Natronorubrum tibetense GA33: one gene and its partners. The protein of the gene in region 1 binds, or shares a complex with, the protein of each later gene. Links are inferred from orthologs where the notes say so. Each region holds a gene or a part of one and is shown in the gene's direction. Other genes may lie near its edges.

The links. The genes of interacting proteins can lie anywhere in the genome.
Region 2: rpoB (region 1) and NATTI_RS0116120 share a complex: the UniProt entries of both Methanocaldococcus jannaschii proteins name them as parts of the RNA polymerase complex. The link is inferred for Natronorubrum tibetense GA33 from one-to-one orthologs.
Region 3: rpoB (region 1) and NATTI_RS0111165 share a complex: the UniProt entries of both Methanocaldococcus jannaschii proteins name them as parts of the RNA polymerase complex. The link is inferred for Natronorubrum tibetense GA33 from one-to-one orthologs.

The regions. Positions count from the first base shown.
Region 1 is NZ_KB913017.1:1,862,979-1,868,488, forward strand. The notes cover bases 2,522-5,510. They hold rpoB (DNA-directed RNA polymerase subunit B), read left to right. Parts: upstream 2,522-3,095; coding sequence 3,096-4,925; downstream 4,926-5,510. Other genes in these bases: NATTI_RS0109655 (DNA-directed RNA polymerase subunit B''), read left to right, coding at 2,522-3,089; NATTI_RS0109665 (DNA-directed RNA polymerase subunit A'), read left to right, coding at 4,935-5,510. In the rest of the region: NATTI_RS0109635 (group I intron-associated PD-(D/E)XK endonuclease), read right to left, coding at 1-106; NATTI_RS0109650 (DNA-directed RNA polymerase subunit H), read left to right, coding at 1,287-1,514; more of NATTI_RS0109655, read left to right, coding at 1,515-2,521. UniProt on the Methanocaldococcus jannaschii protein: DNA-dependent RNA polymerase (RNAP) catalyzes the transcription of DNA into RNA using the four ribonucleoside triphosphates as substrates. The Rpo2 subunit (Rpo2N and Rpo2C in this organism) is implicated in DNA promoter recognition and in nucleotide binding.
Region 2 is NZ_KB913017.1:3,102,630-3,107,972, forward strand. What follows is about bases 1,670-4,491. They hold NATTI_RS0116120 (RNA polymerase Rpb4 family protein), read left to right. Parts: upstream 1,670-2,813; coding sequence 2,814-3,170; downstream 3,171-4,491. Other genes in these bases: NATTI_RS0116110 (helix-turn-helix domain-containing protein), read right to left, coding at 1,670-2,149; NATTI_RS0116115 (50S ribosomal protein L21e), read left to right, coding at 2,499-2,807; NATTI_RS0116125 (DUF655 domain-containing protein), read left to right, coding at 3,507-4,103; NATTI_RS0116130 (16S ribosomal RNA methyltransferase A), read left to right, coding at 4,168-4,491. In the rest of the region: NATTI_RS0116105 (cystathionine gamma-synthase), read right to left, coding at 205-1,392; more of NATTI_RS0116110, read right to left, coding at 1,463-1,669; more of NATTI_RS0116130, read left to right, coding at 4,492-5,073; NATTI_RS0116135 (mechanosensitive ion channel family protein), read left to right, coding at 5,182-5,343. UniProt on the Methanocaldococcus jannaschii protein: DNA-dependent RNA polymerase (RNAP) catalyzes the transcription of DNA into RNA using the four ribonucleoside triphosphates as substrates. This subunit is less well bound than the others.
Region 3 is NZ_KB913017.1:2,121,789-2,127,289, forward strand. Bases 1,670-4,649 are described here. They hold NATTI_RS0111165 (DNA-directed RNA polymerase), read left to right. Parts: upstream 1,670-2,864; coding sequence 2,865-3,434; downstream 3,435-4,649. Other genes in these bases: NATTI_RS0111155 (translation initiation factor IF-2 subunit gamma), read left to right, coding at 1,670-2,455; NATTI_RS0111160 (PIN domain-containing protein), read left to right, coding at 2,472-2,864; spt4 (transcription elongation factor subunit Spt4), read left to right, coding at 3,437-3,634; NATTI_RS0111175 (GTP-dependent dephospho-CoA kinase family protein), read left to right, coding at 3,637-4,236; NATTI_RS0111180 (cryptochrome/photolyase family protein), read right to left, coding at 4,270-4,649. Outside these bases: NATTI_RS0111140 (Mrp/NBP35 family ATP-binding protein), read left to right, coding at 1-406; more of NATTI_RS0111155, read left to right, coding at 1,223-1,669; more of NATTI_RS0111180, read right to left, coding at 4,650-5,501. UniProt on the Methanocaldococcus jannaschii protein: DNA-dependent RNA polymerase (RNAP) catalyzes the transcription of DNA into RNA using the four ribonucleoside triphosphates as substrates.

The DNA.
Region 1 (5,510 bases):
ATCTGTCGTTGTCACCAAACGGAACGGCAGTAGAGTATCCTGCTTCGATTAGCGCGGCGATTATTCGTGCCTCGGTTTCGTCACCTGTCTGTTTCGTGTTCGTCACAGTCTTGACACATCCAGGCTATCGCTCGGATTCCTATATAAATTCGAGTGCAACTCGGAGGAAATCGCATTCCATGTCTCTGCACTCGCTCGAAAGGATGGCTCTCCGTTGTGTCTGTTGTCTCGATTATCAACTAGTCAATTGTTTATAACGCGAAGAGCTAGCTGCTCGCGAGTGTAAATTTCGAGAGAAGCGCCCGGAGCGGGATTTGAACCGCGGTCGTTTCGCTCACTTCGTTCGCTTCACTCCCTAATTCAAATCCCTAGTGACCGTCTTTTCCGCTCACGGATGACGAGCACACGCTACGCGATGCTCGTCGAAATAGTTCGCGGAAGAAGACGCCCGGAGCGGGATTTGAACCCGCGTCACGACCGTGACAGGGTCGTATGATGGGCCACTACACCATCCGGGCAACCTGCATCCCTTGATTTCCCGGTGAAACTCTTAAGGGTTGTGTTCCGAAGATCACTCAATCAGATTACCACACAGGGTTGGCATACTATCGACGGTATCTGTCTCGATACACTCTGCTCAGTAGAGCTAGTTCAGGGGGTAGACTACCGACTTCAAGTTCCGGATCAGTGTTTCGTTGACGCCGCTGTTCGTCCGTTTCTACACTCCTCGTTCACGAATTAGCGTCAGCAGAAAGCGCCCGGAGCGGGATTTGAACCGCGGTCGTTTCGCTCACTTCGTTCGCTTCACTCCCTGATTCAAATCCCTAGTGATCGTCTTTTCCGTTCACGGATGACGAACACACGCTACGCGGTGCTCGTCGAAATAGTTCGCGGAAGAAGACGCCCGGAGCGGGATTTGAACCCGCGTCACGACCGTGACAGGGTCGTATGATGGGCCACTACACCATCCGGGCTTACAACACATCATTTCCCGGTGACGGTATTAAGACTTTCCAATCGATCACCGTGTGGTACGTGGAATCGAGCCACGGGAGTGGCCTCGAGTCCGCTCTTTGCTACACAGTTCCATGCTCCACAAGGAATTTAACTGATACTGGGGTACTGTCGCATGTGATCGGCTCCTCCGATCAGGGCTGCCGCGGTCGGATAGCTGTTGCTCCCGGTCGAGTTAGTAACCGTTAAATGCGTCCCGCCGGTACTTGCCTGTAGTATCTCGTGACAGCCGCTTCTCTCCCGATAGCCGACACGCACATCAATCCCAACACATGGTAGACGTAAGCCAACACGAACTCGTACCGGAGCACACCGTTCTCGAGGAGGATGTCCTCGAGGAGGTCCTCACCGAGTACAACATCGATCGTACAGACCTGCCGAAAATCAAACGCAACGATTCCGCCCTGCCCGACGAGGCGGAGATCGGCGATGTCATCAAAATCGTTCGGGACTCACGGACAACCGACCAGGCAGTCGTATACCGACTCGTGGTGGAATAAATGGCAACAGAACTGAACAGATCCAAACGACGCGACATTTCGCGCGAATACTTCTCGAAGGAACGACTCGCCGAACACCACTACCGCTCGTTCAACGCCTTCCTCGGCCGAGGGATGCAGGAGGTCGTCGACGAGAAGGCGACGATCGATACGGACATCGGCGACAAGGAAGGCGAGGAGCCGGTCCACGTCGAACTCGGCGACGTGCGCGTCGTCACACCCCGCGTTCGGGAGGCCGACGGTTCCGAAGAACTGCTGTACCCACAGGAGGCCCGCCTCCGAAACATCACCTACTCCGCACCCGTCTTCATGGAGATGTCGATCGTCAAGGGCGAGGAGGGCGACGAGCGCGTCGTCGATTCGACCGAGACGAAGATTGGTCGGATGCCGATCATGGTCGGCTCCGAGAAGTGTAACATCGCCGGCTTCTCCGACCAGGAGCTGATCGAGATCGGTGAGGATCCGGCCGACCCCGGCGGCTACTTCATCGTCAACGGCTCCGAGCGCGTGCTGATGACAAGCGAGGACCTCGCGCCGAACAAGATCCTCGCGGAGTACGATACCAAGTACGGCGACGAGATTCAGGTCGCCAAGACGTTCTCCCAGCGCCGTGGTTACCGCGCCCTCGTGCTCTGTGAACGAACCCGTGACGGCCTGCTCGAGGTATCCTTCCCCTCGGTGTCGGGTTCGATCAACTTCGTCACGCTCGTCCGCGCACTGGGACTCGAATCGGACGAGGAGATCGTCCACAAAGTCTCGAACGACCCCGAGGTCGTCAAGTACATGCTCGAAAATCTGGAGGAAGCGGACGTCCAGACCGAGGAAGAGGCGATCGAGACTCTCGGGAAACGCGTCGCCTCCGGTCAGGGCAAGAACTACCAGCTCAAGCGGGCCAACTACGTCATCGACCGCTACCTTCTGCCACACCTTCACGAGGAGGGCGTCGAGGAGGAGGACGTTCGGATCAACAAGGCCCACTACCTCTGTCGGATGGCCGAAGCCTGTTTCGAACTCGCATTGGGCCGACGCGACTCCGACGACAAGGACCACTACGCGAATAAGCGCCTGAAGGTCAGCGGCGACCTGATGAAAGATCTGTTCCGGACCGCGTTGAATAAACTGGCCCGGGACGTCAAATACCAGCTCGAGCGCGCCAACATGCGGAATCGGAACCTCTCCGTGTCGACGGTCGTGCGCTCCGACGTGCTCACCGAGCGCCTCGAGCACCCGATCGCCACGGGGAACTGGGTCGGCGGCCGTTCCGGGGTCTCCCAACTGGTGGACCGAACGGACTTCATGGGCGTTCTCTCTCACCTGCGCAGACTCCGCTCGCCCCTCAGCCGCTCGCAGCCTCATTTCGAGGCGCGGGACTTACACGCGACCCAGTGGGGTCGAATCTGTCCCTCCGAGACGCCGGAGGGACCGAACTGTGGGCTGGTGAAGAACTTCGCGCAGGCGATGGAGCTCTCCCAGAACGTCGAGGACGAACAGGGACTCAAACGTGAACTTGCATCGATGGGTGTCGAGGGGATTCCGGGCCTCGAGGGCATCGAACGATCGACTGCGGACGACTAATCAACAATGAGCAGCCAAGAGCGAGAAGCGAAAGTCTACGTCAACGGGTCGCTGGTGGGGACACACCCCGATCCGCACGAGTTAGCCGCACAGATCCGCGAAGCGCGTCGTATCGGCGACGTCAGCGAGATGGTCAACGTCTCGGTCAAAGAGCGCACCCGCGAAGTAATCGTCAACGCCGACGCCGGCCGGGCGCGACGCCCGCTCCTGGTCGTCGAAGGCGGCGAACCCCGCATCTCCGATCAGGAGATCGAGGCGCTGCAGGACGGCGACCTCGAGTTCGAGGATCTCGTCGAGCACGGCTACATCGAGTTCATCGACGCCGAGGAGGAAGAGGACATCCTCGTCGCCGTCGACGAGGACGATCTGAGCGAAAAACATACCCATCTCGAGATCGATCCGTCGCTGATCTTCGGGATCGGTGCGGGGATGATTCCCTATCCCGAGCACAACGCCTCTCCGCGTATTACGATGGGGGCGGGGATGGTCAAGCAGTCGCTCGGACTGCCGAGCGCGAACTACCGGATTCGCCCGGACACGCGCCAGCACCTGCTGCACTACCCGCAGCTGTCGATGGTCAAGACCCAGACGACCGAGCAGATCGGCTTCGACGATCGGCCGGCCGCACAGAACTTCGTCGTCGCCGTGATGAGCTACGAGGGGTTCAACATCGAGGACGCGCTGGTCATGAACAAGGCCAGCGTCGAGCGCGCGCTCGCGCGCTCGCACTTCTTCCGGACCTACGAGGGCGAGGAACGCCGCTACCCCGGCGGTCAGGAAGATCGTTTCGAGATCCCGTCTCAGGACGTCCGCGGCGCACGCGGCGAGGAAGCGTACGCACACCTCGACGAGGACGGCCTCGTCAATCCGGAGACGACGGTCGACGAGAACAGCGTCCTGCTCGGGAAGACGAGCCCGCCGCGCTTCTTAGAGGAGCCCGACGACATGGGCGGTCTCTCGCCCCAGAAACGCCGCGAAACGTCCGTCACCATGCGTTCGGGCGAGTCCGGTGTCGTCGACACCGTCACGCTCATGGAGGGTGAGGACGGCTCGAAGCTCTCGAAGGTCTCCGTGCGCGACGAGCGAATCCCCGAACTCGGGGACAAGTTCGCCAGCCGGCACGGCCAGAAGGGGGTCGTCGGCCACCTCGCACCCCAGGAGGACATGCCGTTCACCGAGGAGGGGGTCGTTCCCGACCTCGTCCTCAACCCGCACGCGCTGCCCTCCCGGATGACCGTCGGCCACATCCTCGAGATGATCGGCGGCAAACTCGGCGCGATGGAGGGACGCCGCGTCGACGGGACGCCGTTCCTCGGCGAGGACGAGGACGAACTTCGCGGCGGCCTCGAGGACGCCGGCTTCAACTCCGCGGGCAAGGAGACGATGTACTCCGGCGTCACCGGGGAGAAGATCGAGGCCGAGATCTTCGTGGGGATCATCTTTTATCAGAAGCTCTACCACATGGTCTCGAACAAGCTGCACGCCCGTTCGCGCGGACCGGTGCAGGTTCTCACCCGCCAGCCGACCGAGGGACGGGCTCGCGAAGGTGGGCTCCGTATCGGGGAGATGGAACGGGACGTGTTCATCGGCCACGGGGCGGCGATGACGCTGAAAGAACGACTGCTCGACGAGTCCGACCGCGAGTTCATCCACATCTGCGGCCAGTGTGGAATGAGTGCGGTCGAAAACGTCGAACAACGGCGTGTCTACTGCCCGAACTGCGACGAGGAGACCGATATCCACGAGATCGAGATGAGCTACGCGTTCAAGCTCCTCCTGGACGAGATGAAGGCGCTGGGTATCGCGCCGCGACTCGAACTGGCAGACGCCGTCTAAGCAACCACCATGCAACACAGCACACCAAAAGACATCGGATCGATCAACTTCGGGCTCATGGAGCCCGAGGAGTATCGGGAGATGAGCGCGACGAAGATCATCACCGCCGACACGTACGACGACGACGGCTTCCCCATCGACATGGGGCTGATGGACCCCCGACTGGGCGTCATCGACCCCGGCCTCGAGTGCAAGACCTGCGGGAAGCACTCGGGTTCGTGTAACGGCCACTTCGGCCACATCGAACTCGCCGCCCCCGTCATCCACGTCGGCTTTACGAAGCTCATTCGGCGACTCCTGCGCGGGACCTGCCGGGAGTGTTCGCGACTCCTCCTGACAGAGGACGAGCGCGACGAGTTCCGCGCCGACATCACGGAATCCCGAAAGCTTGGTCGGGACCTCAACGACGTGACCAAGGCGGCGATCCGCCAGGCGCGAAAGAAAGATCGATGTCCACACTGTGGCGAGATTCAGTACGACATCGACCACGAGAAGCCGACCACCTACTACGAGGTCCAGCAGGTCCTCACCAGCGAGTACTCCCAGCGCATCGCGGCCGCGATGCAGGGCGACGAGGAGGAAGGC
Region 2 (5,343 bases), 1.2 Mb from region 1 along the record:
CGACTGTTGGGACGGGCATGGGCACTGAGGTCTGCGAGCGGCCGAACGGATACGACCTCGTGAGACACTGTACGGTTGAGCGAGCGAATCGGCTGCGGAGGATGGAGAAATCGCTGCCATCACTGTGGGAACAACGCTCGAGCCGGTCTGATTCGCTGCTCGTCGACCGACGGAACGGGGATCCTCGTTCCGAGATCGATTCGATCAGTGAAGCGCCGATTCGATCGCCGCGTCGAGATCGTCGATCAGGTCGTCGACGTGTTCGATGCCGACGCTTACGCGGATCAGGCCGTCCGTGAGACCGGCGGCGATGCGCTCCTCGCGGGGGATCGCTGCGTGAGTCATCGGGGCGGGCTGTTCGATCAGGCTCTCGACGCCGCCGAGGCTCTCCGCGAGCGTGAAGATCTCGGTGTTCGAGACGGCCTCGCTCGCCTCCTCGAGGCTCGCATCGAGTTCGAAACTCAGCATCCCGCCGAAGTCGTCCATCTGCTCGGCGGCGATCTCGTGACCGGGGTGGGATTCGAGGCCGGGATAATAGACGCGGTCGACGTCGGGGTGGTCCTCGAGCCACGCCGCGATCGCGCGGGCGTTCTCGCAGTGGCGGTCCATGCGGACGGGCAGCGTCTTCGTCCCCCGGAGGACGAGGAAGGATTCGAAGGGGCCGGGCGTCGCACCGACCGAGTTCTGGTAGAATCCGAGTCGCCCATCCAGGTCCTCATCGTTCGTTAGCAAGGCCCCGCCGACGACGTCCGAGTGACCGCCGAGGTACTTCGTCAGGGAGTGGGAGACGATGTCGGCACCGAGATCTAGCGGCCGCTGGAGGTACGGCGTCGCGAACGTGTTGTCGATTGCACACAGCGCGTCGTGTGCGTGGGCGATCTCGGCCGCGCCCGCGATGTCGACGATCGACATGAGCGGGTTGGTCGGCGTCTCGAGCCACAGCAGTTCCGTATTGTCCTGAAACGCGGCCTCGATCTCGTCGAGATCGGTCATATCGACGAAGGAGAACTCGATATCGTACTCCTCGTACACCTGCGTGAAAATGCGGTGAGTGCCGCCGTAGACGTCGGTGCCCGTAACGACGTGATCGCCGGCCGAAAGGAGGTTGAGGACGGTGTTGATCGAGGCCATGCCGCTGGCGAACGCGCGGCCGTAGTCGGCGTTCTCGAGGCTCGCGAGGTTCGCCTCGAGATCGGTTCGGGTGGGGTTCCCGGTTCGAGAGTACTCGTAGCCCCGGTGTTCTCCGGGCGCGTCCTGCTCGTAGGTCGAGTTGGCGTGGATCGGCGTCATCAACGCCCCAGTTTCCGCGTCGGGTTCCTGTCCGGCGTGGATCGAACGGGTCTCGAGTCGGTACTGCTCGCCATCGTCGCCGTCGCGCTCGCGGTCGTCCATACCGGGCCCAACGGACTGCAGTGGGGTTACTCTTGCTTTCGACGTCGATCGGAACGGGTCGTCGAGATCCCTACAGTTGCTGGGGCGTCGTCGACTCGGAGATCGGTTCCGAGACGACGTGATCGACGAGTTTCGCCTCGATCTTCCGGAGGTGTTCGCCGACCGTCCCGCCGGCGATACCGACCTCGCTGCCGATTTCCTCGTACGTCGTCTCCCGCGGCGAGGCATAGTAGCCGAGATCGATCGCCGTTCGAAACAGTCGGCGCTGTTGTGCAGTGAGGGTCGCGAGGAAGACGTTCTCGTCGGGTTCGAACGCCTGTTTCGTCTCGAGAACGATGTCAACATCGTCGGGGACGACGGCCATCGCCCGCTGGAAGGCCGGCTCCGTCGCGAGGTAGGTCACGCGCAGGTCGCCGTCGCGGACGTAGATCATCGGCGGGTCGAGGAAGACGCGAAACTCGCGGGTGATCCGGAGGAGTGCGTGGACGGTCTCGTTCGGGACGAACAGCGAGCAGAGCAGGATTCGGTCGCCGAAGGCCTCGAGCCAATAGTCGAACGGACCGAGTTCGTCCGCCACGAACGCCTCGACTCGATCGAACTCGCCGCCCAGTTCGTACAGCACCAACCCGAGTTCGTCGGTCGCGAGGCGGATCCTGTGAATCGCGACGCGTCTGACTCCCTCCCGCTGGTCGAGTCGCTTCTCGAACGGGTGAAACCACCCGTCCGTCGGAGAGAGCCGAACGTCGTAGTGCCGCATACCCTACCAACCGGAGCCATTGCCCATAACTATCCGTCCACAAAAGAACGGTTAAGTCGTGGTTTCCCGAACCGGCAAATCTCCCGATTCGATGGCCGAGACGGGGGACGAAGGCAGACCGACTCGAGTTCTATAGTAGCCACTGAAAGTCAATGCACACCTGATCGCACGACAGCTGTGCGATCAGTGTGTACATCGTTTCAGTTGTTACTATACCCCCGGTGGGATCACCACTGGGATGAGAGTCCGTTCCGGAGGTGTCGGTCCGTGTGGACGAGTGCCGATGTGGAAACGGTGGCCGGAAGACGTGCGTTTTATAACCATCACCGCTCAAGAGGGCCGTACGACTATGCCACACTCTAATGGCCCTCGTCAAGGAACCCGGAGAAAACTCGCGAACGCTCCTCGAGACCGCGGTACGTCGCCGCCACAGCGAGCGATCCAGGAGTACGAGAACGGAGAGAAAGTCCACCTGAAGATCGACCCGAGCGTTCCGAACGGACGCTACCACCCGCGCTTCGACGGACAGACCGGCGAAGTCGTCGGCAAACAGGGCGACGCTTTCAAGGTACAGATCAGCGACCGCGGAAAGGAGAAGACGCTGATCGTCACCGCGGCACACATGCGCGCACAGAACCAGGACAAAAACCGGATCTGAGCCAGGATGACGATCTTCAAAGAGATCGTCGACGAGGAGTTCCTGACGGTCTCGGAGACGAAGGAGCTACTCGCCGACATCGAAGCCGAACGCGCGATGGACGAAGAGCGAGAGCTGCGCTACGAACTCGCGCGAGCGATCGAACACGTCAACCGTTTTACGGTCTTGGAGCCAGAAGAGGCCCAGGACCTCGTCGACGACCTGCAGGAACTCGAGAAAGTCGACGAGCCCACGGCGTACAAGATCGCGAACCTCTTGCCGCGCAACCGTGACGAACTTCGTTCGGTGTACGCCCAGCAGCGGTACTCGCTGTCGGGCGACGAACTCGACGAGATTCTCAACGTCCTCGCGCAGTACGTCTGATACTGTCTGCTGTACGTCATTTCCGGTAGGACCGCGAACCGTCCTGCGGCCCCACCGACAACTCGGTACAGCAAACCGTATGAGCCAGCGCCGTTCGGGGCGTGCGTTTTCTGGCGACGACGGTTCGGTACGACCCGAGCAGTCGCATTTCGAGCCATCGTCGGCGATTGGACCTGCCACTGATCCGGTTCGACCGTCACGCCCGCGGGTCGCCAACCGGAGCGATCGGGTGTACACTGACTTCCAGTGGCTACTATACGATGGCCGGGCACGGCAGTTCCCGTCCCACGATGGCGGGCCGACTCTTTAAGTACGCCCTCGACGTATTCAAAACCAATGAGCGAAGCCGACAGCGACGGGACGGATGTCCGCCGCGCAGTCGTGTTGGACTATCTCGCACACGGGCTCTCGGACGACGGCCGGCCACAGTACGAGAAGTCACCAGCAGGATACGCCCTCGGAATCGACGATTTCCAGCTCTATCAGGTCGCTTTCGACGAAGAGGAGCGACTCACGATCGGGAGCGAAGTCGTCGTCGAGCCGCCGGGCGAGCGCGAGATCGTGACCGAAGCCCACCGGGTCGACTACGAGAACCTCTCCTCCGGTGCCCAGACGGAACTCGAGTACGTCGTCGCCGACCTCGTCGAGGAGGACGAACAGCGGTTCGTCGACTTCTACAACGACGCCCAGCCGATCACGCTGCGTCTCCACCAGCTCAATCTCCTGCCGGGGATCGGGAAGAAACTCCGCAACGGGATCCTCGACGAACGCAAGCGCAAGCCCTTCGAGAGCTTCGAGGAGCTTTCGGAACGCGTCTCCGGACTCCACGATCCCGACGAGGTGTTAGTCGAGCGCATCCTCGAGGAACTGCGCGACGACGACCTCAAATACCAGACGTTCGTCGGGCGGCGCGAGCAGGAACAGAACCAGTAACTACTTTTCGACGCCAAATCCGCGAGACGGTGCGTTTACACCGCCCCCATCCGTAGCGCAGCCAATGAGAGACCCAGACGGACTGATCGCGCGGGCGGGCGTCCGCGGCGATCCGGACCGCGATCAGCACTTTCTCGTCGACGACCGCGTCCTTGATCGACTGCCGACGTATCTTGAGAGCGAGGCGCAACGCGCCTCGGATGAAGCGAGCGGGGATTCCCCGCGAGCCGATGAGATCGACGCCGACACCTCCCACCTGCTCGAGATCGGCGGCGGAACGGGCGCGCTGACGGACCGCCTGCTGGCGATGGGTGACGAGGACGACGAAGTTACGGTCGTAGAGCGGGACCGGAAACTCGCTGGGTTCCTGCAGGAGGAGTTCCGCGAGGAGATCGATGCGGGCCGGCTGACCGTAATCGAGGGCGACGCCCTCGAGGTCGACCTTCCCGACTTTACGGCCTCTGTATCCAATCTTCCCTACGGCGTCTCGAGCGAGATTACGTTCCGACTCCTGCCCGAAAAACGGCCGCTGGTGTTGATGTTCCAACAGGAGTTTGCCGAGCGGATGGTCGCCGGACCCGGAACGCCCGAGTACGGCCGCCTCTCCGTCTCGACCCAGCACTACGCGGACGCCGAACTCGTCGAGTCCATCCCGAAAGAGGCATTCTCGCCGCCGCCGGCCGTCCAGAGCGCGGTCGTCAGACTCGAGCCCCGCGATCCGGACTACGAGGTCGACGACGAGGACTTTTTCCTGCGGTTCGTCAAAGCGCTGTTTACCCAGCGCCGGAAAACGATCCGGAACGGGATTCGGAACACGGCCCATATCTCGGGGCTCGAAGCGCCCGACGCAGTCGTCGAGGCGGCCGACGAGGAGATCCTCCAGAAGCGTGCCGGCGCGATGACACCGGTGGAGTTCGCGGCGCTGGCCGAACTCGCCGCCGCTGTCAGCGAAGTAGGCGAGGGACAGTAAGGCCGTGGCGGCCACGTTCAATCGGACGGGAACCGTTGGCAGTATCGACACCGACCGACGGATACTCGTAGCTACGCGGACGACAGCCTCGAGAGACGACGACCACCTATGTCCGAGATACTGATGGGGTTCGACTGGCTGTCGAACGTCTTCGAGACGACCAACGGCAGGCTCGCGGTCACGTTCGCAGCGGTCGGCGTCCTGCTCGTCGTCCTGCTCTCCTACCGCCAGCTACAGGGCTGGCTCATCGAGCGAACGCGACCGCTGTAC
Region 3 (5,501 bases), 260 kb from region 1 along the record:
GCTCGAGGAGATTCCGATGAACCCCGAAATCAGGACCCGGAGCGATGACGGCGCCCCGGTCGTCTGTTGGGATACCGATGCTTCGGAGCCGTTCGAGGCCCTCGTCGAGTCGGTCGCCAACCGGGTCGGAGCGGTCAATCGGGCCGCCGTCGCCGGTATCGATCCTGACGATCCCGATCCCGACGATCTCTCGACGCCGGCGAGCTACGGCGGGCTCGAGAACGAGGCCGGGACCGACTCGACGACTGATCCCGACGGGACATCAGCCGAGGCCGACCCGGACATCTCGGTCGACGGCGACGCGTCGAGCGCCGAGACGACGAACGCGGACGAACGGGACACTGAGGACGATTCGGATGGAGCGGAACCTTCACTCGGCGGGCTGGACGTCTCCGATCGCGGCTAGCCCGTTACAGCGGTCGGAGCGGTCAGCAGTCAGCCTAGTTGATGGACGGTGGCTGCTGTTGACAACCGGGCGGTCGGTACCAACACGCTCCGAAAGCGAGCGCTTACGGTGTAGGCTTCCGCGTCGACTCGAGTTCGTCGAACAACTCGCACACTCGAGTCTCGATCTCGTCGCGGACCTCGCGCACCGTCTCGTGATCGCTTCCGTGTGGGTCCTCGAGCCCCGGTCGCGGTTCTCGCCGCTCCAGGTCGCCGGACAGACCCACTCGGCCGAACAGCCCATCGTCACGACGTACTCGCAGTCTTGCAGTTCCTTCTGGGTGATCTCACGGGGTGTCCGATCCCCGAGGTCGATCTCACGCGCGGCCATGACATTGACGACTTCTTCGTGGACCCGCTCGGCTGGCTGTATACCGCCGGTTACGACGGTGATCGTATCCTCGAGATTCCGGTTTGCGCGTTCGCGTTCGCCGAAGGCAGCAGCCATCTGACTTCGTTCAGCGTGCTGGACGCAGACAAACGCGACGTTCATGTGGTATGGGAGACGCACCCGGTGAAAACGCGTTCCGGTAGGGCTCGAGTCATTTTTCGGTCCGGCCTGAGAGAGTCGCTCGGCGGTCGAACGCCGCGCCCGGGAGTTGTTCGACGACCTCGAGACGGGCCGCTGAGAGGTACCACGATTCGGACACCGAGACGCAGATCCGGACACCGTGTGGTACACTCTCTCGCTGCGTATTCGGGGGTCGGAGCGCGAGTATAGCTCGCAACCTTTATCAAGCGCACGACGGAACCTCTACCTAAGATTACTTACCGTCTTATGGCAGGAACTCAACAACCGGAGGTGAACATCGGGCTCGTCGGTCACGTCGACCACGGCAAGACGACGCTAGTCCAGGCGCTCAGCGGCTCCTGGACCGACCAGCACTCAGAGGAGATGAAACGCGGGATCTCCATCAGGCTGGGCTACGCGGACGCGACGTTTCGTCACTGCGAGGGAGCCGAGGAACCCGAATGTTACACCGTCGAGGAGGAGTGTCCGGACGGCTCCGAAAGCGAGCCGCTTCGGACCGTGTCGTTCGTCGACGCCCCGGGTCACGAGACCCTGATGGCGACGATGCTCTCGGGTGCATCGCTGATGGACGGCGCCGTCCTGGTCGTCAGCGCCAGCGAGTCCGTCCCCCAGCCCCAGACCGAAGAGCACCTGATGGCGCTCGACATCATCGGCATCGACAACATCGTCATCGCTCAGAACAAGGTCGACCTCGTCGATAGCGAGACGGCTCGAGACAACTACGAACAGATCCAGGAGTTCGTCGAAGGGACGGTCGCCGAAGGCGCGCCAGTCGTTCCTGTCTCGGCCGGCCAGGAGGTCAACATAGACCTGCTGATTCAGGCGATCGAGGAGGAGATTCCGACGCCGGAGCGGGATCCCAACGCCGACCCACGGATGCACGTCGCCCGCAGTTTCGACATCAACAAACCGGGGACGACCTACGAGGATCTCGCCGGTGGTGTCCTCGGCGGCAGCCTGGTGCAGGGCGAGCTCTCGGTCGACGACGAGATCGAGATCAAGCCCGGTCGCGAGGTCGAAGAGGGTGGCCAAACCGAGTACGTCCCGATCGAGACGACGATCCGCTCGTTGCAAGCCGGCGGCGAGACGGTCGACACGGTCAGCCCGGGCGGCTTACTCGGCGTCGGTACCGGACTCGATCCGGCGCTGACGAAAGGCGACGCGCTGGCCGGCCGACTGGCCGGTCCGCCGGGCTCGCTCCCGCCGACGTGGCAGGAGTTCACGATGGAGGTCGACCTGCTCGAGCGCGTCGTCGGCGCGGAAAGCGGCGAGACGGTCGACGAGATCAGCACCGGCGAGCCCCTGATGATGACCGTCGGGACGGCGACGACCGTCGGCGCGGTCACCAGCGCTCGCGAGGGTGAGTGCGAGGTCAACCTCAAACGACCCGTCGCCGCCGAACCAGGGGCAAAGATCGCGATCAACCGCCGCATCGGCGCGCGCTGGCGGCTGATCGGGCTCGGAACGCTCACGGAGTAACGCCGACGGAAGACGAATGAGCACGCCGACGCGGGTCGCACTCGATACGAGTGCCCTCATGATGCCGGTCGAACTCGACGTCCGGTTGTTCGACGAACTCGATCGACTCGTCGACGCCTACGAGCCGACGATCCCACAGGCCGTCGTCGAAGAACTCCGCCGCCTCTCCGAGAAGGGCGGCACCGAGGGAACGGCCGCGAACGTCGGGCACGACCTGGCGACCGAACGCTGTCTCGTCGTCGACACGGAGGCGTCGTACGCCGACGACGCGCTGGTCGAACTCGCCCGCGAGGGAGGAGTCGACTACGTCGTCACGAACGACCGCCCGCTGGGCGACCGGATACTCGCGGCGAGCGTACCGGTAATTGCATTACGCGGGAGAAACAAGTTAGCGATCACTCAACCATAGATGTACAAGCGGGTCACCTTAACGGACACGGTAGAAGTACCGCCCGAGGAGCTCGGCGACGTCTCGCCGAACCTCGTGAAGCGACTGCTGCAGGACAAACTCGAGGGACGCATGGACGAACAGGTCGGCAGCGTCGTCTCGGTCACCAACGTCCACGACATCGGTGAAGGGACGGTGTTGCCGAACCGGCCGGGCGTCTACTACGAAGCGGAGTTCGACGCCGTCACGTTCGATCCACAGATGCAGGAAGTGGTCGACGGCACCGTCGTCGAAGTCGTCGAGTTCGGTGCTTTCGTCGGGATCGGTCCCGTCGACGGACTCCTCCACGTCTCCCAGATCAGCGACGAGTACCTCGCCTACGACGGCGAGAACCAGCAGCTCGCCTCGAACGAATCTAATCGGACGCTGGGCGTCGACGACGCCGTCCGCGCACGGATCGTCACCAAGAGCATCGACGAGCGCAACCCGCGCGACTCGAAGATCGGCCTGACGGCCAAACAGCCGGGGCTCGGCAAGCACGGCTGGCTCGAGGACGACCACGAGAAGCAAGAAGCGGCTGCGGGTGAATAACCATGGCATCGGATCGGCTCGTCTGTCGCGAGTGCCACCGGGTCAACGAACCGGACAACGAGACCTGCGACGCCTGTAACTCCTCGTCGCTGACCGAGGACTGGGCCGGCTACGTCGTTATCGCCCACCCCGAGGAGAGTCAGATCGCGACCGAGATGCAGGTCACCGAATCCGGCGCGTACGCGCTGAAAGTTCGGTAACCGTGACTCGCGACGACACCGCAGACTCCGGGTCCGCCGGTACCGGCCCGGAGTCAGATGATACCGGCGACCAGCTACTGGTTCTCCCCGACGACCTTCGGCACGAACTCAAAGAGCCGATGGGTCCGGTCGAAACCGACGCCGACGTGCTGCTCGAGGCCGTCGACGGCCCGTTGATCGCCGTCGGCGACGTCGTCACCTATCACTTCCTGCAGGCCGGCCGCGCGCCAGATGTCGCGGTGGTCGACGAACGAACCAAACGATCGGCCGTCGACGAGGAGATCCGGGAGACCGTCACCGAATCGACCAGCCTCGAGGCCGTAAACCCGCCCGCGGAGCTCTCGGCCGAGATGATCGAGGCACTTCGCGAGGCCATGACGAGCGACGAGCCGACGACCATTTTGGTCGACGGTGAAGAGGATCTGGTCGCCTTGCCCGCGATCGTCGCCGCGCCTGAGGGTGCGAGCGTCGTCTACGGCCAGCCCGACGAGGGGATGGTCCACGTGAAAGTGAGCGACGAGCACCGAACCGAGATGCGCGCGTTGCTCGAGCGTTTCGAGGGCGATACGGAGCGATTCTGGACGTTGCTCGAGGGCGACTGACCGACTGATTTTCGGCGTCCCGATTCTTACGGCTTATCCGCCGTTGCCGAGCGCCGCCTCGAACACGCGCTGAGCCCGGCCGTAGGCCGCGTTCCGATCCACGATCGGGTCCGGGTAGTCGGGCGCGAGGTCGGCCCGAACGTCGGCAGGAAGCGTCGGCCACTCGATCAGTTGGTCGGCTGGCACCGACTCGAGTTCCGGCACGTACTCGCGGATGAACGCGCCTTCGTCGTCGTACTTGGCGAGTTGGGCGACCGGATCGAAGATGCGAACGTCGACGGAGTCCGTGCCCGTGGAAGCGATCCATTGCCAGCTGCCGGCGTTCGTCGCCGGATCGTGGTCGACGAGTCGGTCACGGAAGTGGGCAGCACCGATCCGCCAGTCGATCAGGAGGTGTTTCGTCAGGAAGCTCGCGACGACCTGTCGGGGCCGGTTGTGGACGTATCCCTCGCGCTCGAGCTGGCGCATTCCGGCGTCGACGAGCGGGTACCCTGTTTCGCCGCGCTTCCAGGCCGCCAGCTCCGCGTCATCGTTGCGCCACGCAATCTCGTTCGGCGGGTCGTTGTAGTTCTCGCTCGCCAGCTCGGGGAATTCGTACAGGAGGAGGTAGTTCCACTCTCGCCAGGAGAGTTCGGAGCCGTATTTTTCGACGTTCCGTCGCTCGCGGCCGTCGACCGACTCGAAGACGTCGGTGACGGCCGCCCAGACCTCCCGGATGCCGATCGTCCCGCCGGCCAGATGCGGCGAGAGTCGGGAGACAGCGTCGGTTGGCTCTGCTACGGCCGCCTCGAGATCGTCTCGTCGGTCCTTGTATTGCGTGATGCCGGACGCACAGAAGGCGTCGAGTCGGTCCCGTGCTGCCGCGGTGCTGGCTTCGGGGAGGTCGATAGCTGTGTCGGTCACCGAGATCGGTTCGTCGTCGCTAATCGAGGCGAGGTCCTCAGCCGTCGGCTCGGCTGCCGGCTCCGGTTTCGGCCGTCGCTGCCAGTCGGCGTGGAACTGGCTGTAGGTCGGATAGCGCGACTCGAGCGTCGTTGGATCGACGAGGACGGAATCGACGTGCGAGGACGAGCCGACGTTCAGGGCGGATTCGACGGCGCGCGCCTGTTCTCGGCGGGTCGGTTCGAAACACTCGTTGGAGACAACGTGGTCGGCATCGTACGCCGCACTGAGGGAGGGGAGGACCTCGGCAGCGGAGCCGGTTCGAACAACGAGGTCGCTTCCACGGTCCCGGTACTGCTCTCTGAGCGTTCGAAGCGCGCGAT